Regions from separate parts of the Vibrio sp. 1249-1 genome, predicted to be linked through region 1. Evidence: predicted binding sites of a transcription regulator. Region 1 holds the regulator's gene; each other region holds the start of a gene.
What was found. The regulator CRP, encoded in region 1, controls carbon source genes, mostly activating them, when cyclic AMP is high. The targets are predictions, from matches to a motif close to TGTGANNNNNNTCACA.
Positions count from the first base shown of each region.

Region 2: R7Z50_RS11625 (NupC/NupG family nucleoside CNT transporter) is a predicted target of CRP. The motif match lies at 6,608-6,623, and genes of this name have one in related genera.
Region 3: R7Z50_RS07885 (glycogen/starch/alpha-glucan phosphorylase) is a predicted target of CRP. The motif match lies at 4,603-4,618, and genes of this name have one in related genera.
Region 4: R7Z50_RS10990 (CTP synthase) is a predicted target of CRP. The motif match lies at 1,681-1,696, and genes of this name have one in related genera.

Region 1 covers NZ_JAWOWJ010000023.1:12,683-20,826, forward strand. The annotation lists gene R7Z50_RS22750 (ABC transporter ATP-binding protein) at 1-1,401, shown strand, start outside; gene R7Z50_RS22755 (TIGR02444 family protein) at 1,398-1,886, shown strand; gene R7Z50_RS22760 (hydrolase) at 1,974-2,981, shown strand; gene R7Z50_RS22765 (YheU family protein) at 3,015-3,227, shown strand; gene R7Z50_RS22770 (phosphoribulokinase) at 3,353-4,222, shown strand; gene crp (cAMP-activated global transcriptional regulator CRP) at 4,463-5,095, shown strand; gene R7Z50_RS22780 (DUF1338 domain-containing protein) at 5,232-6,023, opposite strand; gene astD (succinylglutamate-semialdehyde dehydrogenase) at 6,272-7,729, opposite strand; gene astA (arginine N-succinyltransferase) at 7,758-8,144, opposite strand, start outside.
Region 2 covers NZ_JAWOWJ010000005.1:208,083-216,226, reverse strand. The annotation lists gene R7Z50_RS11655 (YtjB family periplasmic protein) at 1-147, shown strand, start outside; gene deoD (purine-nucleoside phosphorylase) at 242-961, opposite strand; gene R7Z50_RS11645 (phosphopentomutase) at 1,105-2,325, opposite strand; gene deoA (thymidine phosphorylase) at 2,394-3,722, opposite strand; gene deoC (deoxyribose-phosphate aldolase) at 3,820-4,596, opposite strand; gene R7Z50_RS11630 (hypothetical protein) at 4,687-4,821, shown strand; gene R7Z50_RS11625 (NupC/NupG family nucleoside CNT transporter) at 5,180-6,463, opposite strand; gene R7Z50_RS11620 (TatD family hydrolase) at 6,668-7,441, opposite strand; gene R7Z50_RS11615 (DUF5363 family protein) at 7,428-7,625, opposite strand; gene prfC (peptide chain release factor 3) at 7,720-8,144, opposite strand, start outside.
Region 3 covers NZ_JAWOWJ010000003.1:254,633-262,776, reverse strand. The annotation lists gene malQ (4-alpha-glucanotransferase) at 1-1,768, opposite strand, end outside; gene R7Z50_RS07885 (glycogen/starch/alpha-glucan phosphorylase) at 1,886-4,339, opposite strand; gene malT (HTH-type transcriptional regulator MalT) at 5,074-7,782, shown strand.
Region 4 covers NZ_JAWOWJ010000005.1:56,277-64,420, reverse strand. The annotation lists gene R7Z50_RS10990 (CTP synthase) at 1-1,596, opposite strand, end outside; gene mazG (nucleoside triphosphate pyrophosphohydrolase) at 1,802-2,605, opposite strand; gene relA (GTP diphosphokinase) at 2,814-5,033, opposite strand; gene rlmD (23S rRNA (uracil(1939)-C(5))-methyltransferase RlmD) at 5,157-6,476, opposite strand; gene barA (two-component sensor histidine kinase BarA) at 6,669-8,144, shown strand, end outside.

The DNA of each region.
Region 1 (8,144 bases):
GACGAACCAACCAACCACTTGGATTTGGACGCGGTAATGTGGTTAGAGCGTTGGCTACAAAACTACCCTGGCACGCTGATTCTGATCTCGCACGACCGAGACTTCCTTGATCCAATCGTTGGTCGCATCATTCACATCGAGAATCAGCAGCTGAACGAATACACGGGTAACTACTCGTCATTCGAAAACCAACGCGCACAAAAGATGGTGTTACAACAAGCGATGTTTGAAAAGCAACAGAAGCAGATGTCGCACATGCAAAGCTACATCGACCGCTTCCGTTACAAAGCATCAAAAGCACGCCAAGCCCAAAGCCGTATCAAAGCTTTGGAGCGCATGGAAAAAGTACTGCCAGCTCAATTCGATAACCCATTTAGCTTTCAATTCCGTGAGCCAGCTGCGCTGCCAAACCCAATCATGATGATGGATGAAGTATCTGCAGGTTACGGTGACAACCTCATCTTAGAGAAGATCCGCTTGAACTTGGTTCCTGGCAGTCGTATTGGTCTACTCGGCCGTAATGGTGCGGGTAAATCGACCTTAATCAAGCTGCTCTCTGGTGAACTTAACGCGCAAGGTGGTGACCTAACTTACTCACAAGGCGTGAAAATTGGTTACTTCGCTCAGCACCAGTTAGAAACGCTTCATCCTGAAGAAACGCCGCTGCAACACATGATGCAAATCGCACCCGATCAAACCGAACAGCAGCTACGTGATTACCTAGGTAGCTTTGGCTTCCAAGGTGACAAAGCACTAGAAAAAGTTGCGCCGTTTTCTGGTGGCGAAAAAGCCCGTTTGGTATTGGCTTTAATTGTGTGGCAAAAGCCAAACCTGTTGCTACTTGATGAACCGACCAACCACTTAGACTTGGACATGCGCCAAGCACTTACGATGGCACTGCAAACATTCGAAGGTGCGATGGTGATTGTTTCGCACGACCGCTATTTACTGCGCGCTACGACCGATGACTTGTATTTAGTGCATGATCGACAAGTTGCTCCGTTCGACGGTGATTTAAATGACTATTATAAATGGTTAACCGAACAACAAAGAGCGGAACGCAAAGAAGCGCAGGCTGCGCAGCCAAGCAAAGATACGGCCAACAGCGCAGCTGCGAAGAAAGAGCAAAAACGTCGCGATGCAGAGTTTCGAAAACAGACAGCGCCAATTCGCAAAACGCTGACACAACTAGAAAATAAAATGGATAAGTTAGGTGCTGCACTGGCCGAAGCTGAAGAACAATTGGCGGACAACTCACTGTATGCGGCCGAAAATAAAGCTAAACTTAACCAAGTGCTGGCACTTCAAGCTTCCAGTAAAGCTGAGCTCGAAGAAATTGAAATGGAATGGATGTCTGCTCAAGAAACGTTGGAGCAGATGGAGCTAGAGTTTAATCAATGAGTAATCAACACGCTGAATACACACTCACCCTAGAACACCTTTGGCAGTTTAGTCTGCAATTTTATGGTGTGCGAGAAGTGAAAGAGGCGTGTTTATCATTACAGAACAACTACCACGGTAACGTGAACCTACTCCTGCTGCTCAGATGGCTCGATGAGCAGCAACTCATTTTCCAAGAAAAAGACTGGCCCTTGGTGCAAGACTGTCTAGGTAGGAGCGAAACTTTACTTCACTCCTTTCGCGACCTTCGTCGCCACCTTAAGTCTCAAGTCAATGACGCTTTGTATCGTGAGACCTTGCAGTTTGAGCTGCAACTAGAAAAGCAGCAACAAGCGGATTTGGTGGACTGCATTAACTCACTTGCACTACTCAAAAATGATGGTGACCCACTGACGTTGAGATACTGTCGTCAACTCGGTGGGGAGCATTTGCAGCAAGCCTTTGCTATGCCGGTGCCAAACATTCAACCACCAAAACGCCCATAAATCTGTAGAATACCTATAATCTTTATAAAGGATTATATTAATAAGTTCTTCAACGGACACCGAAGGACCGCATAAGAGCAGTTAGGTATGACACAATTTTTCGCAGCCGCCGGGATCAAAAACCCGCATCTCCAAACGCTTTTGCCGCGTTTTATTCGCAAAAAAGCGTTGTTTACGCCGATTTGGCAAACCCTCGATACATCCGATGGCGACTTTCTCGATCTCGCGTGGAGCGAGGACCCAACCCAAGAGCCTGCACAAAAAAAGCCGATTTTTGTTTTATTTCATGGGTTAGAGGGGTGCTTCTATAGCCCTTATGCCAATGGGCTAATGAATGCATTTGCTCAATCTGGATGGCTGTCGGTGATGATGCATTTTCGTGGCTGCAGCGGTAAACCAAACAAAAAAGCACGAGCTTATCACTCGGGAGAAGTGACGGATGCTCGTTACTTCCTAGAGCACCTTGAACAACGTTTTCCTGATAATCCCAAAGTTGCAGTTGGTATTTCTCTTGGCGGTAACATGTTGGCGAATTATTTAGCCCAATATAAAGACCACCCTATTTTGAATGCAGCGACTATTATCTCAGCGCCTTTAGACCTAGCGGCGTGTGCGAACCGTATAGAACAAGGCTTTTCAAAAGTGTATCGCCGTTACCTGCTTTCTTCACTGAAACGTAACGCGTTACAAAAGCATCATCTACTGCATGGTGAGCTTGCGCTGTCCTACAACTCAATAAAACGTGTCACACGGCTGTATGAATTCGATGATTTGATCACGGCACCACTGCACGGTTTTAAAGACGCACAAGATTATTACGATCAATGTTCTGGCTTAAGTAAATTACAACAGATCACGCTACCGACACTGATCATTCACGCCAAAGACGATCCATTCATGACCGACGATGTGATCCCGAAATTTGTTCTGCCAGATAACATTGATTACCGTCTCTTTGAACACGGTGGCCATGTTGGTTTCCTGACAGGAACGGCGTTAAAACCTAAGTTTTGGTTGGAGGAAGCGCTGCCCGCGTATTACGAAAGTATCGCCGCAGATTACCTTTCTGCTGTATCCAAGCAACGAACGCAGTAAACTAGCCGCTCATCATAAAAGTTAGAGGTATTTATGATCATTCCATGGCAAGACATTGCGCCGGAAACATTGGAAAACTTAATTCGTGAATTCGTCTTACGCGAAGGAACGGATTACGGAACCGTCGAGGTTTCTTTGCAAGACAAAATTGATCAAGTTAAAGCTCAATTGGAAAAAGGTGAAGCGGTTATCGTGTTCTCTGAGCTACACGAAACCGTCGATATTCAGCATAAAACAAAATTTTAGACCCTTCACATTTTACCGTATCCCACTCGATGACAAGGTATTGTTACGTGCTATAGTGGGATATCGACCGTGCAGTAGTAACTCTACTGCACATTACAGGTAAGTAATTTTCGACAAGGTTTGTCATGTCAGCTAAACACCCAATTATTGCGGTTACTGGTTCGTCCGGTGCCGGCACGACCACTACATCTGAAGCCTTCCGTAAAATGTTCAATATGATGAACGTTAAACCCGCATGGGTTGAAGGCGATAGCTTCCATCGCTTTACTCGCCCAGAAATGGACATCGAAATTCGCAAAGCCCGCGAGCAAGGTCGACACATTAGCTACTTTGGCCCACAAGCTAATGACTTCCCGGGATTAGAAGAGTTTTTCCGTAAGTTCGGGCATGACGGCACTGGCAGCGTGCGCCGTTATCTGCACACGTTTGACGAAGCGGTTCCCTACAATCAAATGCCAGGCACGTTTACACCGTGGCAAGACTTACCCGAAAACAGCGACGTGCTGTTTTATGAAGGGTTACATGGTGGCGTGGTCGATGGCGATGTTAATGTTGCTCAACATGTGGATTTCTTAATTGGCATGGTGCCGATTGTGAACTTAGAGTGGATCCAAAAATTCGTACGTGACACTCGCGATCGCGGCCATTCGCGTGAAGCGGTAATGGACTCAATCGTGCGATCCATGGACGATTACCTCAACTATATCACTCCGCAGTTTTCTCGTACTCACATCAACTTCCAGCGCGTACCGACCGTTGATACTTCCAACCCACTTAATGCAAAAGGCATCCCTAGTTTGGATGAGAGTTTTGTGGTGATTCGCCTACGCGGTATCAAGAATGTCGACTTCCCATATCTGCTGGCCATGATTGATGGCTCATTCATGTCACGCCACAACACGATTGTCGTACCCGGCGGTAAGATGAGCTTTGCAATGGAGCTCATAGTTCGGCCTATCCTACAACAGCTCATCGAAACAGGGAAAATTGGCTAAAAACCTGCCTGCGAAGATGTTTACTTTTCATACCGTGATCATGTGCACAGTTTTGCTTACAAAATCTCAATCATGGCACGATTAAAATCAAGAAATCGTTTTCGAAAAAGGATACTATTTCTTACCGAAACACAAGAGAGCTTGCAGCATATAAAAAGTGCTCTTATTCTAGTAGGCCTAATTCAGGCTTAGCTAAAATATGGATAGCGCAAGCGTACCCTGCAGAGGAAGTGAGATATTATGGTTCTAGGTAAACCTCAAACCGACCCAACATTAGAGTGGTTTCTTTCACACTGTCATATTCATAAGTACCCTTCAAAGAGCACGCTAATTCACGCGGGCGAAAAGGCAGAAACTTTGTACTACATCGTTAAAGGTTCTGTTGCGGTTCTTATCAAAGACGAAGAAGGTAAGGAGATGATCCTTTCTTACCTAAACCAAGGAGACTTTATTGGTGAACTTGGTCTATTCGAGGAAGACCAAGAGCGTACAGCTTGGGTTCGTGCTAAATCTCCTTGTGAAGTTGCTGAAATTTCTTTCAAGAAGTTCCGTCAGCTTATCCAAGTAAACCCAGACATCCTAATGCGCCTTTCTGCGCAGATGGCTCGTCGTCTTCAAGTAACTAGCCAAAAAGTAGGTGACCTGGCGTTCCTAGACGTAACTGGTCGTATCGCTCAGACGCTTCTGAACCTTGCAAAACAACCAGACGCAATGACTCACCCAGACGGCATGCAAATCAAGATCACTCGTCAAGAAATCGGTCAAATTGTTGGCTGTTCTCGTGAGACAGTGGGTCGTATCTTGAAGATGCTAGAAGAGCAGAACCTAATCTCTGCTCACGGTAAAACCATCGTGGTTTACGGTACTCGTTAATCTCGAACTAGAGTGACACGAACAAAATTATAAAAGCCACCAATGGCAACATTGGTGGCTTTTTATTTACTCATGACCAAATGAGATAGGGTGCAGCGAACACTAATGAGTAAGCTTAACAGGTTAACCCTAAAACTTAGCCATTCGTACTTTCAAAGATTTTGTCAGCTGAAGCGGCCACGAAACCTGGGTACAAATCACCATTTTCCATCGGATAGCGCTTAGCAAATTCATAAAACCCGCCAGGGATAATTTCAGTGCCTTCGCTAAAACGAACCGCTACTTTATCTGCCATGGTCGATGACTGCTCTAGCAACACCTCAGGAGTGCCCTTCACTTCACCACCATTTTCATTAATGGTAAACCCAGCGGTACGCAGATGATCGTTTACCTGCTTCACTTCTTCATATTCATTGAGTTGGTTAACGCTCACCGTGAAGTGGTTTGCTCCGTAACCATGCGCCGCAAGCCAAGATGCGTACTCACTTTCTTTAGCCAACGTTTGGTAATCAGCAAAGCTTAAATCCCACAAGCGTCCACCATGTAAGAATGCGCTATCGTTCAGCTTGTCAGCATCGACTTGTGCCACCAAATTTTTCACAATCTCTTGTAGCTCAGGCGAGCACTCTTCAACTTTTAGCTCACTAATAAATACTTTAGGTTGCTTCGGATCTGGGTGCTCATAGTGCTTAGCAACCAGCTTTTTGCTTTCGAAAACGTAATCACCACACGCCTTGTAACCAATAGCTACAAATGGCTTAGCTAGAGTTTCAATATCAAGAGGCGCGATATTGAAGGTACGTAAAGCTATATGATCATTAATCAGAGGCTCATCTTCTTGAAGCAGCTGATGCACTTTAGCCGCCGAAGGGCAAAGACGTTGAATGTAATCTTGCCATAGCGATTCAAATAACACATCGGGCGTCATAACGACTCCTTGTTACGAGATGTAGAGTTTAAAGGTAAGCGGAAGTTGGCTGCTCGTTCACAACAAAAGTTGTCCAGAATAATGAACGAGCAACCATCAACCTGTGACGGTAAATGCCAGTCAGTCAACACGCTTTTCCGAGTCTTTGCTCACTTTTCGTGTTCTGCCAACGATCACTACAACCCATACCTAAATGATGCGCCGGCAAGGTGAGCCGCAATGCATAGTTGCGACTCTATAATTAAAACTTATAGCGCTACACCTGGACTCAATGTTGCAGGCAAGACAGTTTCTTGACCTTCCATTGATGCCATTGGGTACGCACAGTAATCTGCTGCGTAGTAAGCGCTTGGGCGCAAGTTACCCGACGCCCCCGGACCACCAAATGGCGCATCACCGCTTGCACCAGTGAGCTGGCGGTTACGGTTCACGATACCTGCACGAATGTGGTCAACGAAGTATTCCCATTCTTGGTCGTCGGTTGAAACCAAACCAGCAGATAAGCCAAAGCGCGTATCGTTTGCTAGCGCCACGGCTTTGTCTAATCCTTCGTAGCGCACCACTTGCAGAAGTGGGCCGAAGTACTCTTCATCTGGTAACTCAGCAATGTTCGTTACATCAATGATGCCAGGAGAAACAAACGCCGCCTCTCCTGCTTTCGCTTCAATCAAGCTTTCACCGCCAAGAGACTGTAGATTGGCTTGGGCATCAAGAATAAACTTGGCTGCCGCGACCGAAATTTGCGGTCCCATAAATGGCGCAGGTTCTGCAAATGGTTGGTCTACGCGAATATTGCGTGTCGCTTCAACGAGCTTGGTGATAAGCGCATCGCCTTTTTCACCCAATGGCACATACAAACGACGAGCACACGTACAACGCTGCCCAGCACTGATAAACGCTGACTGGATGATGGTGTAAACCGTGGCATCCAAATCACCATATTTATCAGAGATCACCATCGGGTTATTACCACCCATTTCTAGTGCGAGCATCTTGCCCGGTTGACCCGCAAATTGACGGTGTAATACATGTCCCGTATTCGCGCTACCCGTAAACAGTACGCCATCAATGCCTTTTGCGTCAGCTAGGGCGATACCAGTTTCTTTCGCGCCTTGAACAAGGTTAATCACGCCTTTCGGCAGACCGGCTTCTTCCCATAGCTTCATTGCCAGTTCACCCGTCCATGGCGTTTGCTCAGACGGTTTGAAGACTACCGTGTTACCAGCCAGTAGCGCAGGCACAATGTGACCATTTGGTAGGTGGCCTGGGAAGTTGTAAGGACCAAACACCGCCATCACGCCCAATGGGCGGTGGCGCAATACGATTTGGTTGCCTGCTGCTTCACGGCTCGCCTCACCAGTACGGTCATGATAAGCGCGAATCGAAATGGCAATTTTACCTGCCATGGCTGCTGCTTCAGTGCGCGTTTCCCAAATCGGCTTACCAGTTTCTTTGGCAATCACTTCGGCGATTTTTTCGCTGTTCTCTTTTACTTTCTCCGCAAAAGCCAACACGATTGCCTCACGCTCTGAAAATGGACGCTTTTTCCAGTCAATAAACGCTTCACGCGCTGCAGATACCGCCTGGTTCACCTGCTCTGCCGTTGCACCTTTGCCTTGCCAGATCACTTCTTGGTTGTACGGCGACAGAGACGTAAATGCTTCACCCTGACCTTGTACCCATTCACCTGCAATCCAATGTGTCATTGTTTCTATCCTTAAATTCTGTCGTCTGTTACTGCGGAAGAAGGCGAACGAAATCCCCTTCTTCAACCGAAAGTGCATCCGCAACGTCTGGTGCGATCATTACGCTCTGTGTCTCTGCGTCATACGCCGCCTTAGTGACTGTCGCACGGAAGTTCTCGAAAGATGAATTACACATCAAGAAGTCTTGTGTGCTGGAATGTTCAGAGATTTTGACTTGCGCGCGGAATGAATGACGTACCGACTCAATATTACGCAGATCACACTCAACCGTTGGGCCACCATCGAAGATGTCGACGTAGCCTCGGTTGGTAAAACCTTCACGCTCAAGCAGCTTCAGCGCTGGACGCGTGTTGTCATGTACTTGACCAATCACGGCTTGCGCTTCTGGGCTGAGCAGGTTGATGTAAATAGGCAG
Region 2 (8,144 bases), on a different contig from region 1:
ATTTCTGACCACCACTATCGCAAGAGCGATCGTTATATGTACATGATGGTCTTAATGAGCTTTGTCTGTGGTATGTTGTTCATCTTGATTTTACGTCGACAACCGATACGTCGTAAAAAAGCGCCAAACCTGCTGCTAACCAAGTAACTAGGTAGCGCTAACAACTCATATAAAAACAGCCCGCAATGTGTGGGCTGTTTTTTAGCTCTTGAGAGCGAAAAATAGAATGACTCTTCGTCGCTTACTCTTCGTCACCAAGCAATACTGAATCTAGTGCGATTAGCATCATGTCGTTGAATGTCGTTTGACGCTCGTCAGATGTAGTCTGTTCGCCAGTCTTGATATGATCAGAAACCGTACAGATTGTCAGAGCTTTTGCACCGTATTCTGCCGCAACACCGTAAATACCAGCCGCTTCCATTTCAACACCAACAATGCCGTACTTGTCCATTACATCGAACATTTCTGGATCTGGCGTGTAGAAAAGCTCTGCTGAGAATAGGTTACCAACTTTAACGTCAATACCGCGAGCTTTTGCAGCGTCTTCTGCCGCACGAACCATGTTGTAGTCTGCGATTGCCGCGAAGTCATGACCTTTAAAGCGGATACGGTTCACTTTAGAGTCAGTACATGCACCCATGCCGATCACAACATCACGCACTTTGATGTCTTCATTCACTGCGCCACAGCTGCCAACACGGATGATTTTCTTCACGCCGAAGTCTTTGATTAGTTCAGTCGCGTAAATCGAGCATGATGGGATACCCATACCGTGGCCCATTACTGAGATCTTACGGCCTTTGTATGTGCCTGTGTAACCAAACATATTACGAACGTCACACACTTGAACGACATCTTCAAGGAAAGTCTCTGCGATGTATTTTGCACGTAGTGGATCACCAGGCATCAGTACGACGTCTGCAAATGCACCCATTTCAGCATTGATATGTGGAGTTGCCATTTTCTTTTCCTTAACCTTTCTCTAGCGCTCCGCGCTTAAGGCGATATAAGCCAGAGTATTCTCATTTCCGACAAGCAGCATTTACATACTGCAAACATAAAACTAGGAGCAATCAAGCTCCTAGTTTTCAAAAACCTAACTAATTATAGGAAGTTCTTACCGTAATCCATTGGAGAAGTACCGAAGTAACTTGCCAATGTTTGACCGATATCTGCGAATGTTTCGCGGCGGCCAAGAGAACCAGCTGGTACTTTTTGACCATAAACCAATACTGGGATGTGCTCACGAGTATGGTCAGTACCTGGCCATGTTGGGTCACAGCCGTGGTCTGCCGTTAGGATAAGCACATCGTCTTCTTCCATAATCTCTAGCACTTCGTTGATACGACCATCGAAGTACTCAAGTGCCGCTGCGTAACCCGCTACGTCACGACGGTGACCGTAAGCTGAGTCGAAGTCTACAAAGTTAGTGAATACGATCGTGTTGTCGCCCGCTTCTTTGATTTGCTCTAGCGTTGCTTCGAACAATGCAGGGATACCTGTCGCTTTCACTTTCTTAGTGATGCCGCAGTTTGCGTAGATATCAGCAATCTTACCAATAGAAACCACGTTGCCTTGCTTCTCTTCAACAAGTTTCTGTAGAACCGTTGCTGATGGTGGCTCAACAGAAAGGTCACGACGGTTACCGGTACGCTCAAATTGACCTTTACCAGCACCAACAAATGGACGCGCGATAACACGACCAATGTTGTAATCTTCTAGCTCTTCACGTGCGATTTGGCAAAGCTCTAGTAGACGGTCTAGACCGAAAGTCTCTTCGTGACATGCGATTTGGAATACAGAGTCCGCAGAGGTGTAGAAGATTGGTTTGCCAGTCTTCATGTGCTCTTCACCAAGATCGTCAAGAACTTGAGTACCAGATGCGTGACAGTTACCTAGGAAACCGTCAAGACCTGCACGCTCAAGAATGCGGTCAGTCAATTCTTTCGGGAAGCTGTTTGCTTTGTCAGTGAAGTAACCCCAGTCAAACAGAACAGGCACACCTGCGATTTCCCAGTGACCAGACGGCGTGTCTTTACCTGAAGAAAGCTCTGCTGCATGACCGTATGCACCAATGATTTCAGCGTCTGCGTCTAGTCCAGGTGCGAAGCGACCTGTCGATTCTTTATGCGCCATTGCCAAACCAAGTTTCGATAGATTTGGAAGGCGAAGTACACCTTGGCGATTGTCGTTATCTGCTAAGCCTTTTTCACATTGGTCAGCGATGTGACCTAGTGTGTCTGAACCTACATCACCAAATTCTTTAGCGTCGGCAGTTGCACCGATACCGAATGAGTCTAGTACTAAAATAAATGCTCTTTTCATTGCTCGTTCCTTAGGCCCACTCGGCTTTTTATTATGGTTGAGTAGGCCTTGTGTAATTACTTGTTCTATTAGATATCTTCTGCACGAATTTGGCGGTAAACCTCTGGAGTTGGTGTGTATTCACCACCTACTTTGATTGCACTGCGCAGTGCTTTTGCCGCTTCTTCCCATTGCTCTTCAGTGCGAGCGTGGATGACCGCAAGAGGTTTATCACTGTCTGCGACCTCACCTAGGCGGATGAACTCGTCGAAACCAACTGCGTAGTCGATTTCATCAGTAGCAACACGACGACCACCACCCATAGCAACCACAGCCATGCCGATAGCACGTGTATCCATTGCAGAGACAATGCCCGTTTCTGTTGCGTAAACTGGCTTGATGATTTCTGCTTTTTCTAAGTAGTTGTCGTAGTTTTCTACGAAGTCAGCAGGGCCGCCTAAGCCAGCAACCATCTTGCCGAAGCACTCAGCCGCTTTGCCGTTATCCAGCACTTCCATCAGTTTTGCGCGTGCGTCTTCTGTGTTCTCAGCAAGCTTGCCAAGTACTAACATTTCAGCACATGAAGCCATGGTCACTTCAAGTAGACGAGGGTTACGGTATTCACCTGTTAAGAAACGAACCGCTTCACGAACTTCTACTGCGTTACCCGCTGAAGACGCCAATACTTGGTTCATGTCCGTAAGAATTGCCGTAGTCTTAGTGCCAGCACCGTTTGCTACCGCAACGATTGATTTTGCTAGCTCTTCAGACGCTTCGTAAGTTGGCATAAATGCACCTGAACCCACTTTTACGTCCATCACTAGCGATTCCAGACCCGCCGCCAGTTTCTTAGAAAGGATCGACGCCGTAATCAGGGAGATATTGTCTACCGTTGCGGTAATATCACGAGTAGCGTAAACACGCTTATCCGCAGGAGCAAGGTCACCAGTTTGACCGATGATCGCCACACCAGCGTCTTTGGTTACTTGACCAAAAACATCGTTGCTCGGCGTAATGTTGTAACCAGGGATAGATTCAAGTTTATCCAGCGTACCGCCTGTATGACCAAGACCGCGGCCAGAGATCATAGGTACGAAACCGCCACACGCTGCCACCATTGGGCCAAGCATTAAAGAAGTTACGTCACCCACACCACCGGTTGAGTGTTTGTCGACAATTGGACCACCGAAGTTCATGTGGCTCCAGTCGATAACCATGCCCGAATCACGCATTGCACACGTTAAGGCGATGCGCTCATCCATGGTCATTTCATTAAAGAAAATCGTCATAGCAAACGCCGCAATCTGACCTTCAGATACCGTGTTGTTCGCTACGCCTTGAATAAAGAAGTTGATTTCGTCTGCGGTAAGTACTTCACCGTCACGTTTTTTACGAATGATTTCTTGTGGTAAATACATTAGTGCCTCCCAAGCTCTTTTGAGCCATGGTTGTAGTAGGATAGAAGAGGTTTGGTAGCACCCGTTTAGGTGCTACCGTTCAGACGTATTATTGGAATTAGTACGCTGTTGGATCAGCGACGTCGTCCGATACTTCTAATGTATTTAGTAGGTTGGTTAGCAGGCTAGACGCACCAAAACGGTAGTGACGAGCATCAACCCAGTTGTCACCTAGGATTTCGTCAGCCATTGCTAGGTATGCTGCTGCGTCTTCAGCAGTGCGCACACCACCTGCTGGTTTGAAACCAACAGTTTCTGCAACACCCATGTCGCGAATAACTTCAAGCATCATACGAGCGTATTCTGGTGTTGCGTTTACTGGCACTTTACCAGTTGAAGTTTTAATGAAGTCAGCACCTGCTTCAATACAGATTTGAGATGCTTTCTTGATTAGTGCTTCTTCTTTTAGTTCACCTGTTTCGATGATCACTTTAAGAAGAATGTCACCACAAGCTTCTTTACATTGCTTAACTAGTTCGAAGCCTACTTTCTCATCACCCGCCATTAGCGCGCGGTAAGGAAAAACTACGTCAACTTCGTCTGCACCGTAAGCAACCGCCGCTTTTGTTTCAGCAACTGCGATTTCAATGTCGTCGTTACCATGTGGGAAGTTCGTTACTGTTGCAATACGAACCTCTGGCGTACCTTGCTCACGAAGTGTCTTCTTAGCAATAGGAATAAAGCGAGGGTAAATACAAATTGCAGCTGTGTTGCCTACTGCTGTTTTCGCGTCATGACATAGTGAGATCACTTTTGCATCAGTGTCATCGTCATTCAACGTAGTTAGGTCCATAAGTTTAAGTGCACGTAGCGCTGCTGCTTTTAAATCGCTCATTTCTATCTCCGATCAATATTCAAAAAATTCACTACTCAGCCTTACATCACGTCTTTAACTATAATCAACAAGTCGAGACAATGTGAGTAAATGGCTAAACAGTCTATTAATGAACGGACTTGGTTCCCTGAAGACTCGGCATATACAGCGAAAATTTATCATATGCCAATTGCTATCCTTGTCACCGCACAGTACCAGTTTGGCCTATGGCACAACAATCTATGATTGCGGTGTCTTTAATATCACATCACAAAGCAAAACGCCTATTAGATCTGATATTGCAGGGCAATTCATTTGCCCATCGATTATGTAATATTCATTACGTGATTAAGAATCAAGCTTAACCACTATCCTGTGATTAATACATTATAGAGTTTCACCGCAAAACTGTAGCACCAAATAGAGCGCAAACGGTTTGTATCTCAAAATTTCCTAGCCCCTATTCCATTGACTGCGTAATACCTCGACTAAGGCAAACACCCGATGAAATTTTGGAGCCCGAAAAACGAAAAATGCCCCGCAGCAATCTCTTGCTACAGGGCATGATGTAAAACGGCGTCTATATATTAAGAACCGATTCTAATTATAGTGCTGCAAGGCTTAAGCAGAAGCCTGCAATTGTCGCTGCCATAAGGTTAGACAACGTACCTGCAAGAACTGCTTTAACACCCATGCGAGCGATGTCACTACGACGGTTTGGTGCAAGGCTACCTAGACCACCAAGTAGAATCGCGATAGAAGAAAGGTTCGCGAAACCACATAGTGCGAATGAGATGATAGCTGTTGTCTTCTCAGACATTACTTCACCAGTTGCCGCGATTACTTGAGCGTTTTCACCTAGATATGGTGTGAAGTTCAAGTAAGCAACGAATTCGTTCACTACGATTTTCTGACCGATGAATGAACCAGCTGTTACAGCTTCTGCCCATGGAACACCGATTAGGAATGCTAGTGGAGAGAACGCGTAACCTAGGATTAGCTCTAGTGTTAGTTCTGGCATGCCGAACCAACCACCGATGCCACCTAGCATACCGTTGATTAGCGCGATTAGACCAACGAATGCGATTAGCATTGCACCTACGTTAAGCGCAAGTTGTAGACCAGAAGCCGCACCGCCCGCAGCTGCGTCGATTACGTTAACTGGTTTGTCGTCACCGCCGTCCATCGCTTCTTCGATACTTTCGTGAGGCTGGTCAGTCTCTGGGTGAAGGATTTTAGCGAACAGTAGACCACCTGGTGCTGCCATGAATGATGCCGCAACTAGGTACTCTAGTGGAACACCCATAGATGCGTAACCAGCTAGTACACCACCAGCAACAGAAGCTAGACCACCACACATTACCGCGAATAGCTCTGATTGAGTCATTTTTGGAACGAATGGGCGAACAACTAGAGGTGCCTCAGTTTGACCTACGAAAATGTTAGCTGCCGCTGACATTGATTCCGCACGAGAAGTGCCTAGCGCTTTTTGTAGTGCGCCACCAAGAATCTTGATAACCCATTGCATAACGCCAATGTAGTAAAGAACTGAAATCAGTGCAGAGAAGAAGATCAGTGTAGGAAGAACACGGAATGCGAAGATGAAACCGCCGCCGCCGAATACTTCGAACATCTTGTCAGAAACAAGACCACCGAACAGGAATGATGAACCATCGTTACCGTAGTTGATAACGTTAGAAACACCTGAAGAGAAACCGTTTAGTAGATCACGGCCCCAAGGTACATACAGAACAAATGCACCTAATGCGAATTGGATAGCGAATGCGCCACCCACAGTTCTAAAGTTGATAGCTTTTCGGTTGTTAGAAAATGCCACTGCAATCGCAAGAAGCACTACCATACCGATTAGGCTCATAAACAGGCTCATAGTTTATGACTTCCTTATAAGTTATTTATTGGCGTGTTACAAAATGGAGCTATAAAGCGGGGGCAATTATACTCATGCAGAATCAATTAAAGTAATGCCAGCCTCACACTTTCCTATAAGATTCATGATTGATTCAACCAGCTTTGTGAGTTAATTCACAATAAGCAGGAAAACGTTTTCGATTTCAAACCACATCTTTAGATTTTATTCACATATCGAGAAAGCAAAATTGCTATTTTTCCACAGTTGAGAGGCAATCGATTGCTTTCGGCCGTTATGCAACTCTACGAGCTCATTAAAGACGTGAATGAGTTTGGCTGGGTGATTTGACTCCCCTTGATATCCAAGTATAGGCATATCTGGTGCGTCTGTTTCGATTACTAGGTTTTCGAGTGGTAATTTTTGAATTGCGTCGCGTGTTTTCTTGGCTCTTGGGTAGGTAATCGTTCCTCCTACACCGATAAAAAAACCTAATTTGACCCACTCCATGGCTTGCTGATAACTCCCAGAAAAAGCGTGTAGCACACCACCTCTAGGGAGATTCGCCGCTTTCACCATTTGAATGAGGCGATTGTGCGCTTTTCGGCTATGTAAAATAACTGGGAGTTCGAAGCGTCTAGCCAGCTCAAATTGAACTTCAAGTATCTTTTCTTGCAACTGTGGATCAACATCAATGGCAAAATCTAAACCACACTCTCCTATTGCCACGCACTGCTGCCCTTTTTGATTTAGATAGCCTTCTAGCTCTGTAAGGTGCTGCTCAACGTTATCTTCAAGAAAATACGGATGAAAGCCGAGCGCATAATACAAATTGGCATGTTGCTCTGCCAAAGTTTGAATACGAGCCCAGTTTTGCGGACCGACGGAAGGAATCAAAATTCTTGCGACGCCTTGCGTTTGAGCAAGCTCAAGTTGATGTGCAAAGTCATCTTGAAACACATCAAAATCAAAGTGGCAGTGCGTATCAAAGAGCTTCATCTTGACGCTTTTTATCTGTATCTGCGGGCAGAAAATCAGAGGATGGTTGGGCTTCACTCTTCTCTTCAGTTTGATGGGCTGGGTCTTTTCGATATGGGACACAACTGCGTTTCTGATCGGGAGTTAACCCCATCTCTTTACACCAGTTGTCGTAACGCTTTAGCCCACGTTTAAACCAATTCATATCTTATCCTTATATAAAAACGCCCTTGGCTAAGTTTATAGCCAAGGGCGTTTTAAAATCTAGTTTGCGTTAAGGCTTACCCTAACCGCGCAAATTAGTGCTCACGCGTCGCACGGAAATCAACGTCAGGGAAACGCTCTTTCGCCAAGTTTAAGTTAACCATTGTTGGGGCGATATACGTTAGGTTATCACCACCATCCAATGCTAAGTTCGCTTGATTCTTGCGTTGGAACTCATCCAGTTTCTTCGCATCACCACACTCAACCCAACGAGCAGTTGCAACGTTAATGCCTTCATAAATCGCTTCAACATTATACTCAGATTTCAAACGAGCCACAACAACATCGAACTGAAGTACACCAACGGCACCAACGATCAGATCGTTGTTCTGTAGAGGACGGAATACCTGTACCGCACCTTCTTCTGATAGCTGAACCAAACCTTTGAGAAGCTGCTTCTGCTTTAATGGATCTTTCAGGCGAATACGACGGAATAGTTCCGGAGCGAAGTTCGGAATAC
Region 3 (8,144 bases), on a different contig from region 1:
AGAAACCGCGTAGTGTTGGCATATCGTGCGTACACAGCGCAGCCATAGACTGCTCAGCGTAGTGCTTCGGAGAAATAAAACCGCCGTCCTCTTTTGAGGTTTCGAAGAAGAAGACTTTGTAAGAGTGCACACCTGCATCACGTAGGATATCAACGATTTCATCTGGCACAGTACCTAAGTCTTCACCAATCACAGAACACTGATGACGGTGAGATTCCAAGGCTAGGATTGCTAGCATGTCTTCAACTGGGTAGTACAGGTATGCGCCTTCTGTCGCTTTCTCGCCTTTTGGAATCCACCAAAGGCGAAGCAGGCCAAGTACGTGGTCGATACGCAATGCACCACAATGCTTCATGTTAGCACGTAGCAATTTGATGTAAGCGTCGTAGCCAGTCGCTTCTAAAACCTGAGGGTTAAGCGGAGGCAGACCCCAGTTTTGGCCTAGTGGACCAAGTACATCTGGTGGCGCACCGATGCTTGCATCCAATACTAGCGCGCCTTCGTCAGCCCATGTTTCGCTGCCTGAATCTGCAACACCAACCGCAAGGTCACGGTACAAACCCACAGCCATGCCTTTTTCTTCGGCTAGCGCTTGCGCTTCTTTGATTTGATCGTCTGCGATCCATTGCAGGTACATGTACAAGTGAACACGATCTTGGTTGTCCTTAATGTACTTCTGAGTACCAGCTGCGTCGAATGTGCGGTATTTCTCAGGGAATACTGGCCAGCCCCACATGTTTGCATCTTCTGCATGTAAATCAGCATGAAGTGCATCGAATGCAGCTTGATGTAGCAAGCTGTCGCCGCCTTTTTCAACAAAGTCCAAGAAGGCACGAGCGCGATCGGTGTTCTTGTCTAAATGGCGAGCTTTAAACTCACTGAATAGCAGCGGAAGAACGCTCATTTTTAGTTGCGAAACTTCGGTGTAACTCACCCAATGAGAGTCTCGCGCTTTTTGTAGACGTTGTTGGAACTCTGCGCTACCCACTCGCTGTTGTGCTTCTGCACTAAGCGCGAACTCAGGTACAGAGCTTACGTCGATGTACATGATGTTCAGCCAGCGACGAGAAGACGGGCTGTATGGGCTTGCCCCTTCTGGATTCGCAGGGAACAGCGAGTGAATCGGGTTCAAGCCAATGAAGTCACCGCCACGAGAGGCAATATCACTCACCAGTTGTTTTAGGTCACCAAAATCACCGATGCCCCAGTTATGCTGAGTACGCAGTGTGTAAAGCTGGATACTAGGACCCCATAGCTTTTTGTGTTGGTTTAGATCGTCTTGTTTGAAACACGCTTTCGGCGTAATGATCAATGACATCTCGTAAGGTGTTTTACGACGCTTACGACTGATGATCAGTTTGTGATAACCCCAAGCCAAGTTCTTTGGCAATGCAAACACTAGAGGGCCACCCTCAGCACGCTCATCACGAACAATTTGGGACTGAAGATAGCCTTCAAGTACCTCTCCTTGTTCTGTTTCTAAACGCCAGCTGAATTCACTCTCACGAGCACTCGTACCTAGGTTTAGTTCCACTTCGACTGGTTCGCCGTCGCGTAAAACAAGAACAGGGGCTAGTACGTCTTTTTTATGTTTCTTTTCAGCAGAAGCCAGTAGTCTTTCATCACTGCTAGTATCGTAGCCAAGCGAAGCGAGCAAGCGGCGTAGCGTCTCCTCAGACACTTTAGCCTCATCTCCCCAAGCACTGACATAGCTATCAGCCAATCTCGCCATTTCCGCGACTTTCTTTAATGCTGTTTGTTCTTTCATCGCTTTCTCCGAAGGTAATACCAACACCTTCCATGTAGGGTTTTATTGTTATCAATAACTTCTTTTGGAAAATGACCAAAGGTAGCGCTTGGCTACCTTGGTCTTAACTAGGTTCTATTAGCGTTTCACCGCTTCAAGTTTCCAGATATTGTTCACGTAGTCTCGGATTGAGCGGTCTGACGTGAACTTGCCAACAAGGGCGGTATTAAGAATGGCCTTCTTCGCCCAGCCAGCTTGATCTTTATATTGTTCGCTCATGTCTTCGTGCGCTTTCACGTAAGATGCAAAGTCCGCAAGACATAAGTACGGGTCACCGCCGTCTAGTAGGCTGTCGTATGTGGCACGCAGTAAGCCCGGTTGACCTGGAGTGAATTCTTCACCCAGTAGTAGGTCCATGGACGCTTTGAGTAAGTGATCCGCATTGTAGTAATCAAATGGGTTATAACCTTGAGCTTTCAGCGCTTTCACACCTTCAACATCTAGACCGAAGATATAGATGTTCTCATCGCCTACTTCCTCACGAATCTCAACGTTTGCACCATCCATTGTACCGATAGTTAGCGCACCGTTTAGCGCCATCTTCATGTTACCTGTACCTGATGCTTCTTTACCCGCTAGCGAGATTTGTTGAGAAACGTCAGCCGCAGGGATAATGATTTCAGCCATGCTCACGCGGTAGTCAGGGATGAATACCACTTTCAGCTTGTTACCGATGCGAGGATCGTTGTTCACCTTGTCTGCAATCTTGTTGATTGCGAAGATGATTTCTTTCGCTAGGTGGTAACCCGGTGCTGCTTTTGCTGCGAAGAACACAACGCGTGGCGTACACTCAAAACCTGGTTCATTAAGAATACGGTGGTACAGAGACAGTACGTGTAGCAAGTCTAGATGCTGACGTTTGTACTCGTGCAGACGCTTGATTTGAACATCGAAGATTGCATTAGTATCGAGCTCGATACCCATGTTCTCTTTCACCCAAGTTGCTAGGCGTTCTTTGTTCTCTTTCTTCACTGCCATGAATTCTTTTTGGAATGTCGCGTCAGTAGCGTACTTCGCAATACCTTCAAGTTGCTCTAGTTTCGCTGGCCATTCTGGGCCGACTTTCTCAGTGATAAGCTGAGACAGACCTGGGTTACAGAACTTCAACCAGCGACGTGGCGTAATACCGTTCGTTACGTTGTGTAGACGTGTCGGGTACATTTCGTGGAACTCTGGGAATAGGTCTTTCTTAACCAATTCAGAGTGAAGTGCTGCTACACCGTTTACTGCGTAAGAGCCGATTACACATAGGTTTGCCATGCGAACCATGCGGTGGAAACCTTCTTCGATGATAGAAAGCTTCTGTTGCTTCGCGACATCACCCGGCCACATTGCACGTACGTCTTGTAGGAAGCGGTGGTTGATCTCGTAAATGATCTCCATGTGACGTGGTAGCAGGTGCTGGATTAGCGACTCTGGCCATGTCTCTAGTGCTTCTGGAAGTAGCGTGTGGTTGGTGTACGCAAATGTCTTAGAGCTGATTTCCCAAGCCGCTTCCCAAGTTAAACCTTTTTCATCCATCAGGATGCGCATTAGTTCAGGAATCGCAATCGTTGGGTGTGTATCGTTAAGCTGGATAGTCTCTTGCTTAGGTAGATCCGCTAGCGAGTAGCCCGCAGCTTCGTGGCGACGTAGGATGTCACGTACAGACGCTGCTGAGTGGAAGTACTGCTGCATTAGACGCAGTGTTTTACCTTTCTCGTGGTTGTCGTTCGGGTAAAGCACTTTAGTGATGTTACCTGCGTCGATCAGTGCGTGCTGAGCTTCGAAGTAATCACCATTGTTAAAGCTTGCTAGTGAGAATGGTGCAATCGCCTGACATTCCCAAAGACGTAGCGGGTAAACCGTGTCTGATTCGTAACCCACAATTGGAAGATCCCAAGGCATTGCTCTTACTGTCATGCCTGGTACCCATTTGCGAACTTCTTTACCGTTCTCGTTAATCACTTCAACGTGACCGTAGAAACCGATCTCTTGCGCAAGTTCTGGACGCGCAATTTCCCAAGGGTAGCCTTCTACACCGCGCCAAGCGTCAGGTGCTTCTTGCTGGCGACCATCTTTGAATGACTGTTTAAATAGACCGTATTCGTAATGTAAACCATAGCCGACAGTTGGGAATTCTTGTGCCGCACATGAATCCATGAAACACGCAGCCAGACGACCAAGGCCACCGTTACCCAATGATGGGTCGCGCTCTTCTTCTAGCAGATCAGTTAGGTTGTAACCCAGTTCAGCCATTGCTTCTGTTACTTGTTCATACAGACCCATGCTGATTAGGTTGTTACCCGTCAAACGACCGATAAGGAATTCTAGCGAAAGGTAGTTAACGCTCTTCGCACTTTTAATGCGTGGATCTTCTTCTGTCGCAAGCAAATCTAGAGTAGTAAATTCAGCCAGAGCATGCCCCATTGCTAGGTACCATGCGCGGCTGTCTGCGTTTTCAATCGTATGAGCGTAAGTTACAGATAGGTGTTTCTTTACGCTTTCTTGGAACGACTTCTTGTCAAATTGTTTTTGTTGAGTAGGTTTCATTACGAAATTCTCACGTCTTTTGGTAATTCATCTGCCATACATCGTGCATTTACCTCTGTGAATAAACATCCTCCTAATTCTCATCCTTTGAAGGAGGAGAGCTGAGGGCGTAGAGGGGGTACCATTGCTAGGTTAGTGATCCAAATCTCAACAAAGTGAACTTTGCGCCAGTTCTTAGTGATTTTGATCACAATGGAATGTGAGAAAGGTTAAAACCCGTTCATGACGCTTTTTATAGTCCACTCATCTGATGATGTGAAAATTGTAATATCGGTCACATTAACTCGGTCAGCGTAGAAGAACTTTTCGTAATCTATGTGCAACGCGATCTTAACGCTAACGAAACAAACGATATTTAAGTGACGACAATCACAAATAAAGGGCGTAGTTGATGGTAAATCCATCAACCCTTGAGAATTAGGAAGTGGATCAAAGTAACGAACATTTCTGATGTCGTAACATCCCACTCAGCTCACAGGATTGTACGCTTTTTATACAAACTAGAATTAGGCGATGTGAGTTATTTCTAGTTTTCGCTAGCTTTTATATCTAAGTGACCGTATGGAATGGTTTTTCAGACGGACGCAAGCCCCAACAGTAGCGACATTATCCGGCATTCAAACAGTGTTTTTGATGCTGATGACATCATTCAGTAAGACGGCTTTCAAGGGGGCTTTACTAGAATGATCACGTTGCTGTCATTTGGGTATACATAAATAAGGACATAACTACTAATGTGGATTCCATCTAAGCTTACTCGACCAGGACGCCTGCACAATGCCATCGTGCGCCCACGAGTGTTGGACTTACTACAGCAAGCGCCTTACTACAAATTGGTTTTATTCCGATCCCCAGCAGGTTACGGAAAAACAACAATGGCAGCGCAGTGGCTATCCGATAAGCCAAACGTCGGTTGGTACAGCATTGATGACAGCGATAACGACGGCTTTCGCTTTGTAAACTATCTGCTTCAAGCATTAAACAAAGCCACCAACTTCAGTTGCGCTAACGCACAAAAACTGGCGGAAAAACGTCAGATCTCGTCTTTACGCTCCCTATTTAGCGAAGTATTCGCAGAAATGGCTGACTTTCATCAAGAATGCTACGTGGTGCTTGATGACTACCATTTAATCACGAATGATGAAATCCATGAATCCATGCGTTTCTTTTTAAAGCACATGCCAGACAACCTCACCGTTGTGGTAACCAGTCGTGCAGCGCCGCCTCTAGGCACTGCAAACTTACGTGTTCGTGATTTAATGATCGAAATTGGCAACGAGATGTTGGCGTTTGATACCGAAGAAACCACTCGCTTCTTTAACCAGCGTATCGCCGATGGTATTGATGAAGACATGGCGAACAGCCTAAGAACCTATGTTGAAGGTTGGCCATCGGCGATGCAGTTGATCGCATTACAAGCCCAACATCAAAACCGCACATTGGCGCAAACTGTAGAGTCGGTATCGCAGTTCAATCACGCGCATTTGTGGGATTACTTGGTCGAAGAAGTGTTTGACTTACTCGATCACGAAACTCGTCACTTTTTAATGCAAGTATCCGTGCTTGACCACTTCAATGATGAGCTAGTGTTTGCCCTTACCCAACGCGAAGATGCACTGGGAATGATTGAATCGCTTAACCGTTACGGCTTATTCATTTATCCGCTCGAAGGGGAACAGAACTGGTTCCGGTTCCATAACTTATTTGGCGAGTTTTTATCGCATGAGCGCCAAGCTCGTATTCCTCAGCAAGAAAAAGATCTCCACCGCAATGCTGCTATCGCTTGGTTACAACAAAAAGCACCACACCAAGCGATTCATCATGCACAAAAATCGAATGATAAGGACTTAGTGGTAGAGATCCTAAACGAATTCGGCTGGAAGATGTTTAACCAAGGCGAACTCAGCACACTGGAAAGCTCAATTAACAAGTTGGACGATGATCTGTTGTTCAGCCACCCAAAACTTACGATGCTCCGAGCATGGTTGGCTCAAAGTCAGCATCGTTATAACCAAGTGGGCCACCTGCTTGAAGAAGCGGAAGAGGAACACAAAAAGCGTAACATTGCGTTAGATATTCATTATCAAGGTCAAGCAAACGCGTTGCTTGCTCAAGTGGCTATCAACAGTAACCAACCAGAAAAAGCTCTCGAATTAGCGGAGCTAGCGCTTAGCCAACTTGATAACACAATTTACCGTAGCCGAATTGTGGCGACTTCGGTTGTTGGTGAAGTTAACCACGTGCTAGGTAAACTAGACCGTGCTTTGCCGATGATGCAACAAACTGAAAAGCTAGCTCGTCAGTATCAGGTATATCACCAAGCGTTATGGGCAATATTGCAGCAAAGCGAGATTTTAATTGCACAAGGTTACGTGCAAGCTGCCTTTGAACTACAAGATTCCGCATTTCGTCTGATTGAAGATCAGCAGCTTCAGCATGTTCCTCTTCATGAATTTTTGCTGCGTATTCGCGCGCAAGTACTTTGGTGCTGGAACCGACTTGATGAAGCGGAAGAATGCGCGTACAAAGGTCTGCAAATTCTCGAAAACCATTCACCAAGCAAGCACTTACATAGCTATTCGATGTTGGCGCGTATTGCGATTGGACGCGGTGAATTAGACAAAGCAGGTAAATTCATTGAGCATATACAGCACTTGATGAAACAGTCGACTTATCACGTAGATTGGACTGCAAACGCTTCACTATCGTTGATTCTATTTTGGCAAGCGCGCGGGAATACCGATGCAATGCAAGAATGGCTCAACACTGCGGTTCGTCCTGAATCGGCATGCAACCACTTTTCTCAATTGCAATGGCGTAACATTGCTCGCGCCCACATTAATTTAGGCCAATATACCGACGCTCGTGCTGCGTTAGATTTTCTCCAAGGTGAAGCTCGTCGCACTAACCTAATCACAGATACTAATCGCAACTTAGTGGTTGAAGCGGTCCTTTCTGCTCGCCAAAAAGATGAGGAGCAAGCCAAGGCTCTGTTAAAAGAAGCATTAGTAATGACGAACCAAACTGGCATGGTCGGAAACTTCCTGATTGATGGTGCAACCATTGGCGGTCTGCTGGAGAAGTTGAGCCTCCGCCATGAACTGGGCGATCTTGAGCGTCACCGTGCTCAACAGTTAATGAAGGACATTTCATCGAATCAACGTAGCCGGTCGATTCACTTTGATGAAGACTTTATTGAAAAGTTGGTGAATCACCCTAATGTGCCAGAGCTAGTACGTACCAGCCCATTAACACAACGCGAATGGCAGGTTCTGGGACTGATTTATTCAGGCTTTAGTAACGAGCAAATCGCACAAGAGCTGGATGTGGCAGGTACGACAATTAAAACCCACATTCGCAACCTGTACCAAAAGCTTAATATTGCTAATCGTAAAGAAGCCATTGTGACAGCTGAAAATTTGCTACAGTTAATGGGATACTGAACTGCTAGATAAACGGGTTAAAACGTAAAGTAAAACACAAGGGTTGGCGTAACACGTCAGCCCTTTTTTATGACTGACAGTAAGAGAGGTGCAATTTGCAAAGCACGTAAGTAACGTTGTTCATATAAAAAAATAGCCAACCGCAATAATCGCGATTGGCTTATATTTAGTGTGAACAAATTGTATTCACTAACAACGTCAGTTGGCTAGGTGACCCTCGGCTTAAGAAGGGTCGAGCAGTATTATGCATTAATCATGCCAAAATGCAAAGACTTATTTTTGGGCACAAGATCTCATATAAGCTGGATTTATTCACGCGCAAATTATCAAAATGCAACTTTGCAATGCAAATTGCAATTGCA
Region 4 (8,144 bases), on a different contig from region 1:
AAAACCTGCAAACAATGGATGTCCATCGCGAGGAGTCGAGGTGAATTCTGGGTGGAACTGAGCCGCTACAAACCATGGGTGAGCTGGGTTCTCAATCATTTCCACTAACTTCTTGTCCGCAGATAGACCTGATACTTTTAGGCCTGCTTTTTCGATTTGCGGACGAAGCACGTTATTCACTTCGTAACGGTGACGGTGACGTTCATGGATCGTCGCGCTACCGTACAGTTCACGAGCTTTAGTCCCTTTCTCTAGGTGACACAACTGTGAACCAAGACGCATCGTACCGCCTAGGTCAGACTTTTCAGTACGCTCTTCTACGCTACCTGATTCGTCTACCCACTCTGTGATCAAACCTACCACAGGGTACTTCGTCTCTTTGTTAAATTCTGTTGAATGTGCACCCTCCATACCCGCAACGTTACGCGCGTATTCGATTAGTGCAACTTGCATACCCAAACAAATACCCAGGTAAGGCACGTTATTTTCACGTGCATATTGAGCCGCACGGATCTTACCTTCAATACCACGATCGCCGAAGCCACCTGGTACTAGGATTGCGTCCAAACCTTCTAGAAGTTCAACGCCTTTTGTTTCGATATCTTGTGAGTCTACATACTTAATTGTGACGCTTAGGCGGTTTTTCAAGCCAGCGTGTTTAAGCGCTTCGTTCACAGATTTGTATGCATCTGGTAATTCAATGTATTTACCAACCATACCGATGGTTACTTCACCAGTAGGATTTGCTTCTTCGTAGATAACCTGTTCCCATTCAGAAAGGTCTGCTTCCGGAGCAGTAATACCAAAGCGAGCACACACAAGGTCATCTAGACCTTGAGATTTAATCAACTGAGGGATCTTGTAGATAGAGTCTACATCCTTCATTGAAATTACTGCTTTTTCTGGAACATTACAGAACAGTGCGATTTTTTTACGCTCATTCGCAGGAATAACGCGATCGCTACGGCAAACTAGGATGTCTGGCTGAATACCGATAGATAGAAGTTCTTTTACAGAGTGTTGCGTCGGCTTAGTTTTCACTTCGCCCGCTGCCGCTAGGTAAGGAACAAGTGTTAGGTGCATGAACATTGCGCGCTCACGGCCTAGCTCAACAGCTAGCTGACGAATCGCTTCCATAAATGGTAGTGATTCGATATCACCAACAGTACCGCCAACTTCAACGATAGCCACATCATGGCCTTCAGAACCTGCAATAACGCGATCTTTGATTGCGTTAGTGATATGAGGGATAACTTGAATAGTTGCGCCTAGGTAGTCACCACGACGTTCTTTACGAAGTACGTCGGCATAAACACGACCTGCAGTGAAGTTGTTACGCTTGGTCATCTTGGTACGGATGAAACGCTCATAGTGACCAAGGTCAAGGTCAGTCTCTGCGCCATCTTCTGTAACGAACACTTCACCGTGCTGAGTAGGGCTCATTGTGCCCGGGTCAACGTTGATGTAAGGGTCAAGCTTCATCATAGTCACTTTAAGACCACGAGCTTCTAGAATAGCCGCAAGAGATGCTGCTGCAATACCTTTACCTAGAGAGGATACAACCCCGCCAGTAACAAAAATGTAATTTGTCGTCATGTTTAACCTGAAATTGGTTGAATGAGGGAAATGGAGTGCTTCTGGACGGGAGATAAATATACCAGAAGCTCCTTACCGCCACAACGTGAAATCTATCACACCGTAATTTTTTATTTTTTGCTTCAAATCAAAGTGAGCAAAGACAAACCAAAGTCCGTTTTCGTGTAACCAAACAAGCTGACCTTATATTATGTATTCTGCCAGTTTACCTCTGCCTCGATTCTTCTTGTTTTACTTCATCCCAAAAATGGTCAAGTTCTGATAAAGAACAATCTGTAAGTACTTTGCCTGACTGCTGGACCTTGCCTTCAACTTGTTTAAAACGTCGCGCAAACTTTACGTTTGCTTTTCCTAGCGCGACTTCTGGGTTTTTATCAAGGTGGCGAGCCAAATTGACAGTCGCAAATAGCAAATCACCGAGCTCCAACTCAACTTTCTCTTCATCGGGCTGAACTTGCAGTGCCTCTTCCATGACTTCGTCAATTTCTTCTCGTACTTTATCGACAACCGGGCCAAGTGAATCCCAATCAAACCCAAATTTTGCACATTTTTTCTGAATTTTTGTAGCACGAGAAAGTGCCGGTAAAGAGTTTGGTATTGAGTCTAGGATACTTTCTTCCGCTTTGCCTACTAGGGCTTTTTCTTTTGCTTTTTCCGCTTCCCAGTTCGCGTTAATTTCCTCGTCAGATTCAAACTCAACATCTGAAAAAACATGCGGGTGGCGACGAGTCAGTTTTTCGTTCACGGTTTCGACGACATCCGAAAAGTCAAACAGCTCTTGCTCTTTCGCTAGCTGACTGTAAAAAATCACCTGAAACAACAAATCCCCTAGCTCTTCTTTTAGATTGGGCCAATCTCGATTTTGAATCGCATCCACCACTTCGTAGGTTTCTTCTATAGTATGCGGAACGATGGTGTCAAAGGTTTGTTTTAAGTCCCAAGGGCAACCGTTTTCTGGGTCACGCAGCTTCGCCATGATTTGTTCTAACTGTTCAATTGGATGACTCATTTTTTGTTCCTTTAAACCTTTCTATTAAAGAAAAAGGTGAGCAGCCAAAACCACTCACCTTCTACATTATATTTTCTTAGCAGCTTTCACTAAGTAATTGTTACTTTGACAAGGCAACAAGTTTTCGCGACTCCTGAGCATGGTTCACCATGTGATGGAGCGAGTGCGTGCAGTCAACAACGCTACAACGATAACTATGACGAGAGTTTTAGCCGAGGCGTTTCACCGTCATGACATCCTTGATCTGTTCCACACGCTTCGAAACCCGCGAAAGCACCTCAATATTGGTGACTTCTAGGTCAAAGTCCATGATGGCAAGTTGACGTCTGTAGTCGACTCGGTTCTTCATACTGGTCACTTTGATCTTTTCGTTGGCGAACAGTGTCGTAATGTCTTTGAGTAGACCACCTCGCTCCATCGCTTCAACACGCACGGTGAGGATGTATGACCCCACAAAGCCGCTGCCCCAGACCGTATCGATGATGCGCTCTGGCGCATGATGGCGCAGTTCTTCTAGCTGTTCACAGTCACTACGGTGTACTGAAATCCCACGACCTTGCGTTATGTAACCAGAGATATCGTCACCTGGAATTGGCTGACAGCAACGTGCTAGATGTGTCATTAGGTTATCGACGCCTTCTACTACAACTGCGTCTTTTTTCGGTCGGCTTTGCGCGGGTGATTTATGCTCAGCTTCTTGCAGTTTTTCCAGTGCTTGCTGGTCTTCTTCCTCTGCCGTTGGCTTGTTAACTAACGCGTTAATATGGTTAATGATTTGGTTGATGCGCAAATCACCGCTACCTACACCAACATACAATTCATCTGGTGTTTTGACGTTAAACCGCTTGAGGGCGTAATGCTCTGCATCTTTTAACGTTGCGCCAATTTTGGCTAACTCATGCTCAAGGATTTCACGACCTGCTTCAAGGTTCTTCTCACGGCTTTGTTTTCGGAACCAGGCGTTAATTTTGGCACGCGCACGACCAGAATGAACGAAGCCTAATGATGGGTTTAACCAGTCACGTGATGGGTTAGGTTCTTTCTGAGTGATAATCTCGACTTGGTCACCCATATGTAATTTATGCGTGAACGGCACAATACGACCTCCGACTTTGGCACCGATACAACGGTGTCCCACTTCGGAGTGAATGTGATAGGCAAAATCTAGCGGCGTTGCCCCCATTGGCAAATCGACAACATCACCACGTGGTGTAAAGGCATAAACACGGTCATCAAAGACTTGGCTACGTAACTCATCGAGCATTTCGCCAGAGTCAGACATTTCTTCTTGCCAATCCAGTAGCTTACGCAGCCACGTGATCTTCTCATCATAACCGCTTCGGCTGCTTGCCCCTTCTTTATATTTCCAGTGCGCGGCAACACCCAGCTCCGACTCTTCATGCATTTGCTTGGTACGAATCTGGATCTCGATGGTTTTGCCTTCTGGCCCTAGAATTACTGTATGGATCGATTGATAACCGTTTGGTTTAGGGTTAGCAACGTAGTCATCAAACTCGCTCGGTAGATGCTTGTATTTGGTGTGAACTACACCCAAAGCCGCGTAACAATCTTGCAGTTTGTCTGCGATGATACGCACTGCTCGCACATCAAACAGCTCATCAAAGGCCAAACTCTTTTTCTGCATTTTTCGCCAAATGCTGTAGATGTGCTTAGGTCGACCACTCACTTCGGCATTGATGCCCGACACTTCCATTTCGTGCGTGAGGTCTTCAACAAAGTCTTTGATGTACTGTTCACGAACGATGCGCCTCTCAGAAAGCTGCTTGGCAATTTGTTTGTAAGTTTCCGGCTGTTGGTAGCGGAAAGCGTAATCTTCAATTTCCCATTTCAGCTGACCGATGCCTAATCGGTTTGCTAGCGGCGCATAGATGTTGGCACACTCTTTTGCCGCCGCACGTCGAACTTCATCTGGCGCTTTTTTAACTTCAATAAGGTTACAAATTCGTTCCGCGAGCTTGATAACTACGCAGCGGAAGTCATCCACCATGGCAAGCAGCATGCGGCGTACGTTATCTACCTGAGATGACGCTGCACTGCCTTCCATGTTGACGTTGAGTTGGCCAATAGCAGCCATTTCTTCAACGCCGTCGATTAATTTTATGATTTCTTTGCTGTATTTCTCTTCCAGAATTTCTCTGTTAAAAGCACCACTTGAAACCAAAGGAAACAGTTGAGCAGCCACTAAAGTGGCTTGATCCATAGACAAGGTGATCAAAATTTCGATCATTTCTCGTCCACGCCACAACAACAGTTCCGCTTGCTCGTTATCAGCTAATACTGTCTGGCAATCTCGATATACTTCGATTAAGCGTGAGGCTGTGTTTTTCTCTTGTCCTAGGCTAGCCACCCAGTTTTCGAGTTCAAACTGTTCATCTTGGTTTAAATGCGCGCTTCTTACCGCAACCATCTCATCATCCTAATTATTATATTCGTGTGGTTTGACTAACACCGTCCAGGTTAGTTCTTTTTACCGCGCGTACACGCTGGCTTTATGACCACCCACCACAAATAAGGGGTCAAAGTCCTAAAGTTAGGACTTTTCAAACAATGCCATCGATTCTAGATGACTGGTATGAGGGAACATATCCAGCATACCTAATTTAGTTAATTTATAGCCTTGCTCTATCAAGCTTTGACTATCCCTAGCAAGGGTAGCAGGATTACAAGAAACATAAACTACACGCTGTGCGCCAAGCTCAGAAACTTGATCGATGATCCCACTCGCTCCCGCGCGTGCCGGGTCTAATAATACTTTATCAAACCGCTCTGCGGCCCAGGCTTGGCCTTCAAAATCTTGCTCAAGGTTAGCGTGATAAAATTGCGCGTTATTGATTTGGTTCAAAGATGCATTGTTTGTGGCTTTTTCTACCATCTCTGCAACACCCTCTACTCCAACCACGTACTTAGCTAATTTCGCAACTGGTAAACTAAAGTTGCCTAAACCACAGAACAAATCTAACACTCGGTCACTCTTTTGTGGGTCTAACCACTCAACCGCTTGTTTGACCATTTGTTGGTTTACACCTTGGTTTACTTGAATAAAGTTATTTGGTGCAAAAGGGATTTTCACTCCAACTTCTTGATAAAAAGGCATATCGCCTTCGATAAGGTCTAATTGTTCTGTCGATGGCATTAAGTACAACGATGCGCCATGACGTTTTGCCAACTCCGTTAGAGATTGAGTTTCACTCGTTGTCAGAGCGCTCAAGTGGCGCAGCGTAATACACGGCCCATTATCACCAAGTACCAGCTCTACATGACCTAATTGTTCCGGCTTTTTGAACGCTTTTAGGGCTGAGTAAATCTCTGGCAGCAAAACATTCAGTTCCGGTGCCAGCACTGGGCAATCGGTCACTTGCGCAATTTGCTTACTCTGCTTTTTACGGAAACCAAAATGTAGCTGACGTGTTTTTTTATCAACAAACAAGCTCACTCTCGCACGGCGACGGTAGGCCTGCGAATATCCCAATAACGGGGCATCTAGTTCAATGTCACTGCCTGAAAATTTTCGCATTAGCTGACGCAACGTTTGCTGTTTGTACGTCAATTGTTGGTCATAATCTAGATGCTGCAAATCACAGCCACCGCACTCATGATAATGTGGGCAAAATGGCTCCACACGAGCTTCACTCGGCTTAAGGATTTTAATCAACTTACCGCGAGCGTATTTGCTCTTTTCTTCCACCAATTGAGTGACCACCTCCTCACCCGGCAGTGCTCCATCAATAAACAATGGCTTCTTTTTGAGGTAAGCAATGCCTGCGCCGTGGTGATCTAAACGCTCTACTTGCACTGCTTGGTGCCGAGTATTGAGTTGGGTTTTCTTTTTCGGTTGAAAGATGCGTGCCATGCTCTATGCCTGATTTATGTGTAATTGCTCTTCGGCTTCACTATTCTTGATTGCAGCCGTTGTGTGATTCGAGTGACTTGATTATGCTTACCGTTTATTCGGTGACGTCACTTCTTTGCTCAAGGCTTTATCGTGCGCTTGAGAAATAATGCGTTATTTTCCCATATCCAGACTCCGATGTAATTAGATAACATGACCAGATATGGCTTACGAGCACGTGTAATTACACTAACTCTCGCTCCCACTCTCATTATTGGTTTATTACTGAGCGGCTTTTTCTCATTTAACCGCTACCAAGACCTTGAGAAACAAGTTATCACCACTGGTAACAGCATTATTGAGCCGCTGGCGATTGCCAGTGAAACTCATCTACTATCAGAAAGCCGAGAGGCGGTACGTCGCTTGATAAGCTACGCGCACCGCAAAAACTCCAAACTGGTTCGTAGTATCGCGGTATTTGATGAACATCATGAGCTCTTTGTGACCTCTAACTTTCATCCTAATTTTGAAGCCTTGATGTTTCCCAAAGATAAACCGATCCCGCAACTGGGTAATTCGGAAATCTACGAAAACTCACTGATATTGCGTGTCCCCATTTTGTCAGAAGGTCACTACTTAGCGGAGTTGTCGAACGAAAGCCAAGGCACAAAAGCGATTGGTTACATCGCCGTCGAGTTAGATCTCTCCTCCTTGAGGCTGCAACAGTATCAAGAAGTCTTCTCTGCTTTTTTAGTTCTGGTTCTCGGTCTTGGCTTAGCAAGTGTGTTTGCTTCACGTCTAATGCACGATGTGACCCAACCTATCACCCACATGAAGAATGTCGTTGACCGCATTCGCCGTGGTCATCTGGATGTGCGTATCGAAGGCAAAATGCACGGTGAGTTAGACCAGCTAAAAAATGGCATCAACGCCATGGCGGTATCGTTATCAGAATATCACGTGGAGATGCAGCACAGTATAGACCAAGCCACGTCCGACTTACGTGAAACGCTTGAGCAGCTAGAAATTCAGAACGTTGAGTTGGATATCGCGAAGAAACGCGCGCAAGAAGCGGCCAGGGTTAAGTCAGAGTTCTTGGCGAACATGTCGCACGAGCTGCGTACTCCGCTCAATGGGGTGATTGGCTTTACTCGTCAAATGCTTAAAACGCAGCTTTCTAACAGCCAAACGGATTACCTACAGACGATTGAGAAATCGGCGAACAACCTGCTGAATATCATCAATGACATTCTCGACTTCTCGAAACTTGAAGCGGGTAAGCTGGCACTCGAAAACATTCCTTTTGATTTCCGAGAAAGTTTAGAAGAGGTAATTAACCTACAAGCCACAAGTGCACATGAGAAAGGGTTAGAAATCACCCTAAAAGTGGACCCTAAAATTCCACCAGGTTTAGTTGGGGATCCACTACGTATCCAGCAAATTTTGACGAACTTAGTCGGTAACTCAATCAAGTTTACCGAGCGAGGCAACATTGATGTTAGCGTAGAAATGCGCTCTCAATCAGGAGACTCCGTCGAACTGCAATTCATGGTGCGTGATACCGGTATTGGTATCTCTGAGCGTCAGCAAGCGCAGTTGTTCCAAGCCTTTAGCCAAGCAGATGCAAGTATTTCACGTCGTTACGGCGGTACTGGTCTTGGTCTGGTTATCACTCAGAAACTGGTGAGC